DNA from 3 places in the Shuttleworthella sp. MSX8B genome. Region 1 is predicted to be linked to each of the others. Evidence: predicted binding sites of a transcription regulator. Region 1 holds the regulator's gene; each other region holds the start of a gene.
The links. Region 1 encodes HrcA, which represses chaperone genes, less so after heat shock. Its sites were predicted from a motif close to TGTTAGCACTCNNNNNNNNNGAGTGCTAACA; they were not measured.
Positions count from the first base shown of each region.

Region 2: a site for HrcA is predicted at 1,486-1,516, ahead of clpB (ATP-dependent chaperone ClpB). Genes of this name have one in related genera too.
Region 3: a site for HrcA is predicted at 1,736-1,766, ahead of htpG (molecular chaperone HtpG). Genes of this name have one in related genera too.

Region 1 covers NZ_JAQT01000033.1:78,606-81,868, forward strand. Annotated here, with positions in the region: gene grpE (nucleotide exchange factor GrpE) at 1-234, opposite strand, end outside; gene HMPREF1508_RS08110 (metalloprotease family protein) at 596-1,204, opposite strand; gene HMPREF1508_RS10890 (GNAT family N-acetyltransferase) at 1,267-1,506, opposite strand; gene hrcA (heat-inducible transcriptional repressor HrcA) at 1,503-2,573, opposite strand; gene hemW (radical SAM family heme chaperone HemW) at 2,786-3,263, opposite strand, start outside.
Region 2 covers NZ_JAQT01000012.1:49,724-52,986, reverse strand. Annotated here, with positions in the region: gene clpB (ATP-dependent chaperone ClpB) at 1-1,347, opposite strand, end outside; gene HMPREF1508_RS03155 (MBL fold metallo-hydrolase) at 1,633-2,547, opposite strand; gene HMPREF1508_RS03150 (undecaprenyl-diphosphate phosphatase) at 2,669-3,263, opposite strand, start outside.
Region 3 covers NZ_JAQT01000027.1:68,211-71,473, reverse strand. Annotated here, with positions in the region: gene htpG (molecular chaperone HtpG) at 1-1,645, opposite strand, end outside; gene HMPREF1508_RS06600 (glycosyltransferase) at 2,098-3,117, shown strand; gene HMPREF1508_RS06595 (2-hydroxyacyl-CoA dehydratase) at 3,237-3,263, opposite strand, start outside.

The DNA of each region.
Region 1 (3,263 bases):
GGTATCCGCAGCTTCGACGGCGTCCTTGGTTGGGGGGTCTGCCTCTCTCCCAGTCTCACCATCCGCTTCTGTCCTGACAGCTTCCTCAATATCCTCAGGTCCAGCAGTTTCTTCTGCTGTTTCCCCGTTCTCACCGGCCTTTTCCTGCTTCTTCGCTTCTTCTCTGGCCTCTCTTACGGCTTCTTTCACAGCCTCTTCATTGCTGCTCTCCGGAGTCTTCTTTTCTTCAGCCAAAAAACTACCACCTTTCTCGGGTCTGCGACCCTGGGATTTGTTTCAATTAGCACTCGATATTGGTGAGTGCTAATATCTTCATGCACTAAGATAACACCCCTCACAGATCGTGTCAACTTAAATTTGCAAGTTTTTCACTGAAGAAAAATGAAAACGTAAATTCTATTCTTCTAAAAGGGTGAGGACAAAAAATTGGGCGCTGCAATGCCCCTGGGAGAACAGATGAAGTATTCGAAAGAGCAGATGATGGTTGCGCTGACATTGTATAACGCAATTGGATCGTTAAATGTCGCCATACTGACACCGGGATATCCCTCAAATCCTATACATTATTGTTCCCCGTATCACGGAAAGCTGCTGATCAGCCTCCGATCGAACTCAAATATGCATACAAACCATCCTGTGAATCGCGGATGACAGCACCTTTGGGGACTTTTCTCATAACATTTATTGCATCCATATAGTCAGGCGCCGGAGATATAAGTCCCATGAATGCGGATACGACGCATATCGTAAGTAGTGGTTTCATTGTTATTGGAATAAAGATGATTCCTATTAGAGGAATGATTCCCAAAAGGGCAGGGGCTAAAGACATACAGATAAACCGCCTTTTTGTAAGAGGATGATATGAAATGGCCCATGCCTGCATTTTACGAACACACAGTCCCACCCACACCGTAGCTTCTTTCGGATAACAAACTGCGTGCGCAAACTCGTGAATCGGTAATGCTATCATAAATCCAATCAAAAAGGCCGGAACAAGGTATATTGGAGAAATCGGTGCTTCCTTGCTTGTAAATGCCTTTAAGAATACCGCCAACATGCAAATCATCATTGGAGCTATACCAAACGGCAGGGACTTACCGATAAATCCCTCAGCATCACGAATCTTAACCGCATTCTGCTGAACCGGCGGACTTTGATGCGATGTTCCAAATTCTTTTTTATTTCCTTCCCAAACGATCGCCATCTTAACCTCAGAATCGTACCTTTAAAATGATTTTGACATCTCCTGCCAATCTTCCTTCTTCATCAGGTATATCTATGGCGCAGCATTTCCTTCACAGCTTCCGGCATGATACCCTGACCCTGAAATGCTTCTCCAAACCAGTATGCCCGTTCGGCACTTGCCATATATTCTGCAATCTGAAATACAGCAAACGCTTCGTCTCCGATGACTCCCGCATCATGTGCTACTTCTGCAAAATACAGCTTCTCTGCATCATCCGATGACAGAAAAGCTGTTGCAGCAACAAACTCTATTCTCTTTATTCCCGGGCATCTTCCATGATCTCAGAGAGCTTGCTCTTGAGCTCTTTGAGACTGCCCATCACCTTGGCATAATCCATTCGCTTGGGCCCCACGATACCGATCGTCCCCCTGACTCCGTCACCCAGGTCATAGTTGGCTGTCACAACTGAGCAGTCCGGCATGTTTCCGATGGGAGATTCACTTCCAATATAGACCTGGATCCCCGTCGAATCGGGATTGTTGGCGCTCTGCTCCTGCACGTCATTGATCAGCTCCGCCAATTGTCCCTTCTCCTCAAAGGTAGAGATGAAGGTCGAGGCCTTTTGCGCGTCAGACAGCTCCGGGTATTTGAAAATATTGGTGGCTCCGGACGTATAGATCTCCAGTCCGTCATCCTCACGCAGCGTCTCCGGAATGGTCTTTAAGACCTCCGCCACAATATCCTCGTGAATTCCCGCCTGCTCCTGCATCCTGCTGATCGTAGTCAGATTGATTTCCTGCGCGGTCAGCCCATTCAGGCTGTTGTTGAGCAGCATATTGAGCTTCAGGAGATTCTCACCGCTCAGAATGCTCTTGACCTCAATCAGGCGGCTCTTGACCATATTGCCTCCCATCATGATGACGGCCAGGATCTGGTGCTCATTAACCTGAGAGAGCTGGAGGAACTTAATTCGGTTCTTGCTCACAGCCGGCGCGGAGATCAGGGAGGTGTACTGCGTGGTATTGGCCAAAAATTTGGCAACCTGCTGTAAGACCTTATCCATCTTCTCCGTCTTCTGGATCACGAAGTCCTTGAGCTCTGTAACCTCCTGGTCCTTCTCCGCCATCAGATGATCCACATAGAAGCGATAGCCCTGATCCGTCGGGATCCGGCCGGCCGAGGTGTGGGGACGAATGATGTAGCCCATCTCCTCTAAGTCGCTCATCTCATTGCGAATCGTAGCGGAGCTCAGACTGACGCCCTCTAACTTGGAAATCGTCCTTGAACCGACCGGCTCTCCGGACTCCAGGTAATTCTGAATAATTGCGTGGAGGATCTTTGACTTGCGCTCGGAAAGTTCCTCAATACCCTGCCCGGAATCTGCCATAGATTTCTCCTCTCTTTTGGCACTAGCACTCGATTCTCCTGAGTGCTACAACTTCTTTTATTGTAGGGACAGGGCCTTTGCCTGTCAACACGAGGAGACGAATCTACTGCTTTTAGGGAGACAAATTACTGCTTTTGTGCGATAAATTACTGCTTTTGTGAGATAAATTTGCCGCTTTGGGGCTGTTTTATTTCTGTTTTAATGCAAAAAATTTAACGCAAATATTCCGCCAGCACCTGGTTAGAAATATCCGTACCTGCCTTTGTAAGAGCAATCATCCCTCCCTGTCGGCGCAGGAGACCCCGCTTGCTCTGGCTCTCCAGAGTGGATCCATAGACACTGCCGACGGGGAGATCAAAAGCGTTGAAAAAATCCGCCTCCCGTATGCCCCTGGTCTTGCGCAGCCCCAAAAAGAGAAATTCCTCCATGGCCTCCCGGCGGGTCAGCTTCTGCACCGTTTTGGAATCAATCCAGGGAGCGTCCGCCAGGACTTCATCCAGGTCCAGCTGTTGACCGGGATCATATTTTCCCCAGAGGTCAATATAGCGGTCTGTCTCAGGGATATTGGAAAAGCGCAGATTTGGATAGGCGCAGCTTCTCTGTGCCGGATCTTTTCGCATGAGGGGATTCCTGTCCGAATGCCTGTCTATGAGGGAATCACAGAGTAAAGACGCCGCCCCCACACCAAAT
Region 2 (3,263 bases), on a different contig from region 1:
TGCCAGCTCGCGGGTCAGCTTCTCCAGTCGCTCCTTAGAGAGGGAATCGGTCTCCTTCTTCAGAGCCTCCTCCTCAATCTGCATCTGCATCACCTTGCGGTTGATCTCGTCCAGATCCTCCGGCATGGAATCCATCTCTGTGCGAATCGAAGCACAGGCCTCATCGACCAGGTCAATTGCCTTATCCGGGAGAAAACGGTCTGTAATATAGCGGTTAGAGAGGGTCGCGGCGGAGACTAAGGCCGCGTCCTGAATCTTCACATGATGGAAGACCTCATAGCGGTCTTTGAGTCCGCGCAGGATTGATATGGTATCCTCCACCGTCGGCTCATCCACCATAACCGGCTGAAACCGCCTTGCCAGGGCCTGATCCTTCTCAATATACTCCCGGTACTCATCTAATGTGGTCGCCCCGATGCAGTGAAGTTCTCCTCTGGCCAGCATGGGCTTTAACATATTGCCGGCGTCCAGAGCTCCGTCTGTCTTTCCGGCGCCCACAATGGTGTGGAGTTCGTCAATGAACATAAGGATCTGTCCCTCTGACTTCTTAACGGAGTCGAGGACAGCCTTGAGACGTTCCTCGAACTCGCCCCGATACTTGGCTCCGGCCACCAGAGCCCCCATATCCAGGGCGAAGATCTTCTTGTCTTTCAAGGTATCCGGCACATCTCCCCTGGCGATACGCTGGGCCAAGCCCTCGACCACGGCGGTCTTGCCAACGCCGGGATCGCCGATTAAGACGGGGTTGTTCTTGGACTTGCGGGAGAGAATCCGAATCACGTTGCGGATCTCCTCATCCCTTCCGATGATGGGGTCCGCCTTCTGCTCCTTGGCTCTGGCCACCATCTCATGACCGTACTTGTCCAGGGCCTCATAGGTGTCCTCTGGATTGTCACTGGTGACCCGGACATTGCCTCTCACCTGAGAGAGGGCCGTCAAAAAACGCTCCCTGGTCAGCCCGTACTCGCTCATCAGAGCCTTCATGCCCCTGCTGGCGAAGCGCATCATCGACAGGAAGAGGTGCTCCACGGAGACGTACTCATCTCCCATGGCCTTCGCCTCATCCTCCGCGTGATTCAAGGCGTCGTTGAGCGCCTGTGAGAAATAGCGCTGACCGGCCCCTGAGACCTTGGGCAGAGCATTGAGCTTGGACAGGGCATTTTCTGTAAAATGCTGCCCATTGATCTCCATCTTCTCCAGAAGCTTGGGGATCAGTCCGTCCTCCTGCTGCAGGAGAGCGACCAGAAGGTGCTCGTCGTCAATGGTCTGATTGCCGTAATCAGCCGCCAGCTTCTCTGTATTCTGTACTGCCTCGATGGACTTCTGTGTGAATTTTTGAATGTTCATAGGTCCACCTCCTTTTTCTCTTAGATTCGTGACAATGGAATATCCGCAAGGCGCGGATTCCATTGTCTGCTTTCCCGAAAAAATCTTCTGTGAGTTCTCACATCCTCTTTTCGTTTCACAGGTATGTTATAACACCAAAATTAGCACTCGTCAAGTTCGAGTGCTAACAATTTTTATCTTTCTTTTTCTTCCCCCATTTTTCGTTTTTTGTTTTTTGTTTTCTTTTCCCCTAATCCGTCCTGATTCTCCCTAATTCTTCTTAATTCTCAATTCGTCTTAATCCCATTAATCCAGATACTCCATCTTCTTCTCTACCTGAATCTGGGGGGCTACCAGGCTCTCAAAGCGATCGGCGCAGGAGGCGTCTCCGATCACACTCCCATAGTGACTCGGGATGACAATATCGGGTGCAATGGCATTGGCCAGTTCCGCCGCCTGCTCAGGGTCACAGGTGTATTTACCCCCGCATGGAATCAGGGCGATATCGCAGACCACGGACTTGGCCTCAGCCGTCGCGTCCGTGTCCCCGGCGACATAGACCTTTTTCTTCCCGTCATCGATCAGATACCCCAGCCAGCCCTTTTCTCTCGGGTGAAAATCTCTCCCGATCGTATAGGCTAAAATGCCGGCGATCCCTATCCCCTCCCAGTCCATCTCCTGGCCCGGCCTCAGATAACGGGTCTTCCCCCGCAGATCCGCCCTTCCCACTGAGATCATCTCTTCCATGCTCTCCGGGAATACATAGCGCGTTTCCTCTGTCGCCAGCTTGTCGATATCCTCTGGGGAGTAGTGATCATAGTGCTCATGGGTGATCAGAATCAGATCCGCGTCATGAGAAGCCTCCCTGATCTGATAGGGATCCAGATAGACTACTTTGCCGCAGACTTCCATCCGAACAGCCGCGTGTGTGATCAGACGGATGTTGGAGCTGTCCGTGAGGTCACCGGTGAATCCCATCTCTTCAAGGAGTTCAGCCGCCTTTTCCCTGGCCTCCTCGGCCACGAAAATACTGACAGGGTGGAAATCCCCTGCCCCCATGTAAATCCCCATCAGCTGATTGGCTCCGTCCTCGTGCTTGTAGGCGCATATCCCCTGGCTCTTTAAGGCGGCAATAGCCCGGTCCGCCTCAAATTCGTTCGTGAGAGTCAAAAGGCAGACTCCGATTCCATCCTCTTTGTGCTCACGCCCGAAAATACTCATATTCTTCCCATCCTCTCATCGATTTCATGACCACAGGGCATCAGCAGCGCTTACAGCCTGCGGCCCATGTCAACTTCATGTCAACAAAATGCCTGCTCAGCGAGGCCCCCTTCGAACCGGTTTAATGCAACAGCGCAAAATAGAGAATCACCGCGAACCCCAGCACGATACGGTACATGCCGAAAGGCTTAAAATCGTGCTTGCGGATGTAGTCCATCAGGAAGCGGATGATCACAAGGGATACAAAGAAGGCGACAAGCATCCCCGTCAAAAGAATGGCCGCTTCCATGCCGCTGAAGTAAGCTCCCCCCACAAAATACTTGACAATCTTCAGAAGGCTGGCCCCCAGCATCACCGGAATCGCCAGAATAAAGGTGAATTCCGCGGCAATCTTGCGGGAGACGCCAATGGAGAGGGCGCCGACGATGGTTGCTCCGGATCTGGATGTTCCCGGGAAGACAGCTGCCAGGAGCTGAAAGATCCCGATGATCAGGGCATCCTTCATGGTCAGCTCTTCCAGGCTTGTCACAAGAGGCTGTCTGTCGGCATTTCTCTTCTCCACCAAAAGGAAGACAAGGCCGACTAAAATCAGCATAATCGAAACCACCCACCAGTTGTAGAGATGCTCATCTAACCAGTCGTCCAGGACAAGCCCCACGACAGCCGCCGGGATACAGGCCGCTATGACCTTGATCCAGAGGGCAATGGTCTTGCGG
Region 3 (3,263 bases), on a different contig from region 1:
ACATCTTGATGTACTGGCTCTGCTGCTGCTCATCGGTGACATAGTAGACGGTCTTCTTCTCGGGCTCCTTGGGCGCGTTTTCCTCGGCCTTTGCCTCAGACTTCTTGTCAGAGTCATCTGACCTGTTGGAATCGTCAGACCTGTCGGAATCGTTTGACCCGTCAGAAGAATCCCCTTTTGTATCCTGACCATCCTGGGATTTACTTTCAGAGGAGGTATCCTCTGCAGAATCTGAGGACGCGGAAGTCTCTACTTCGGACTCTTTGGGCTTGACCAGAAGATCGGGAAGGGTGCGGAACTTGCCCTCAATATCCTTAAAGAGAATATAGTCATTCATGCGGTCGCAGAACTTGTTGTCCTTGAGACAGCCATATTTGATGAAGGGGGCGATATCCTCCCAGTATTTCTCATAGTTCTCGCGGTCGGTCTTGCAGAGACCGGACAGCTTGTCCGCCACTTTTTTGGAAATGTAGTCACTGATCTTTCTGACAAATCCGTCATTCTGCAGGGCAGACCGGGAGACATTCAGGGGAAGATCAGGACAGTCAATGACCCCTTTTAAGAGCATGAGATACTCGGGGATGACCTCCTTGATATTGTCGGCGACGAAGACCTGGTTATTGTAGAGCTTGATGGTTCCCTCAATGGACTCATACTCTGAGTTGATCCGGGGGAAATAGAGAATACCCTTGAGGTTGAAGGGGTAATCCATATTGAGATGGATCCAGAAGAGGGGCTCCTTGTAGTCCATGAAGACCTTGCGGTAGAAGTCGCGGTACTCGTCATCGGTACAGTCGGAGGGGGTCTTGGCCCAGAGAGGATTGATGTCATTGAGGGGGACAGGGCGCTTTACGATCTTGCGCTGGTCCTTGGCGGGAGAGACCTCTACGGTTTCCTTACTCCCGTCTTCCTTCTCCTTCTCCTCATACCTGGCATCCTCGTGGATCTCCTCGACAACCTGATCCGTCTCGCGCAGATCCGAAGCGTCAATGGTCTCATATTCCTCGGGGGCATTTACCTTGTTCAGATAGATCTCCGTGGGCATGAAGGAACAGTATTTCTCGATCACCTCGCGAACCTTGTACTCATTGGAGAATTCCAGACAGTCCTCATTCAGATGCAGGGTGATCTTCGTGCCGACCTGATCGTAATCGCCCTCGTCCATCTGATACTGGGTGCCGCCGTCACAGACCCAGTGGACCGCTGTCGCCCCCTCCTGGCAGGAGAGAGAGTCGATTTCCACGGTATCAGCCACCATAAAAGCGGAGTAGAAGCCCAGGCCGAAATGACCGATGATCTGATCCTCAGAGGTCTTGTCCTTATACTTGTTCAGAAAGTCTGTCGCGCCGGAGAAGGCGATCTGGTTGATGTACTTATCTACTTCTTCAGCTGTCATCCCGATGCCGTTGTCCACGAAGGTCAGGGTCTTATCCTCGGGATTTACCGTAACCTGTATTTTGGCCTTGTAATCCAGAGGAAGGGAAACTTCTCCCATGATGTCTAACTTGTGCAGCTTGGAAATGGCGTCGCAGCCGTTGGAAATCAGCTCGCGGATAAAAATATCATGGTCTTCGTAGAGCCATTTCTTGATGACCGGAAAGATGTTCTCAGATGTAATGGAAAGAGATCCTTGTTTACTGCTCATAAATATTATTGCTCCTTGATTATTAAATTTGAGGGGAACGGCCCTGTTCCCGACTACCTTTCCTATTTTAGTTTTCTATTAATTTGATGTCAATAGCACTCGAAAGAAGTGAGTGCTGATTATAACTCAAAAGAAGAGAATGCAATTATAGGTCAGAAGAAGCAAGTGTTGATTACGACCTGGATGACAGATAGAGATAGTGGATTCAGAGTCCTTCCCCATAAGAATCCACCCGGAATTGCCCCGGGAAGGAATGCAGACGGCTAAGTCAGATAGGGAATGTAGACGACTGAGTCAGGAAGGGAATGTAGATGGCTAAGTTAAGAGAGAGGATTGGAGAGGGATAATTTCGGCTCAGAAAAATTTATCCGAGGGCAAGGCTTATCTCTTCGTCAGGTGTTATACTGAGGGGCAAGGATTTGGGGAGAGAGAAGGCGGGAATGGAGACAGGTATGGGCGATCCAATTTTTTTGATTTTGATGCCGGTTCATGATGGGGCAGAGTACATGGAGGGGGCCATTCGGGATCTCTTGGCCCAGACTGAGGACGGATGGAGACTGGTGATCGCGGACCTCTCTTCCAAAGATGGAAGTTTAGAAATTGCCAGGGAATGGAGCAGGAAGCATCCGGATCGGATTGCCTGTCTTTCATCGGAAGAACTGAGACCGAATTCGGATCAGGAAGACAGGCCGAGCTCGAATCCGGAGGAAAGGGAGAACCGACTCTTTGCTGTGGCCAGGAAGCGCTGGGCTGAGATGGGAGCCGAAACTTTTGATGAGATTCAGTCCGAAAAGAGACCAAAGTACTTCCTTTTGCTGGAGCCGATGTATCACTATGACGAAGAGCTTCTGGCCACCCTGCGGGATTCTGCACGCAGGCAGCAGTCAGACCTGATCATCTATGGGATGGAGGAGGACTTTGTCAATGCAAAGGGAGACATCGTTGACTATGACGTCCGAATGGCTGATACCTCCTTTTACTGTGCGCAGAGGACAATAAGCGGCGGCAAAACTGAGGCGGATGACAAGGGGAGGATCGCCGGCCCGAAGAAGATGACGGGCAATGAGACTTCGGAGTTCACTTCAAATCTTGTGGAGGATGAGCAGGCCGGACAGAAAGGCAGGCAGGAAAGAGATTATGAGAGGAGGTTGTCCGATCAGGCCAGGATGGCCTATCGGGTCGGACACCAGGAGGCCGTCTACCGGGGCAGTGAGAACCTGCGCGAGATCAGGCGGGAACTGGAGGAAGAGGGACTTTTGATCACAGCCTCCAACAAGGCCTATCGGATGGATTTCCTCACGGCTGAAGGTCTCTGTCCCTTCCGATATGAGACAGAGGCGGAGATGGATGAGGAGCTGACCTTATCAGGGATTCGGGCCAATGTGAAGCTGTTGGACGCGGTCAGGACCCTGACGGTCCTGGGAGAGGCGCTTGCCATGATCTATTTGGACGCGGGCTTACTGGAACTCTAAGCTTCCTATCATTCGCTGATTTTAGAGTCAGACGCCCTTTGCTGATAAGCACATAGCTTATCCATAAAAAGGAGCCTCCGCGACGGAAATACGGTCGCGGAGGCTCTAATTGAAATGTTTCAGGCCATTTTCTGCTGAGCCGCAAG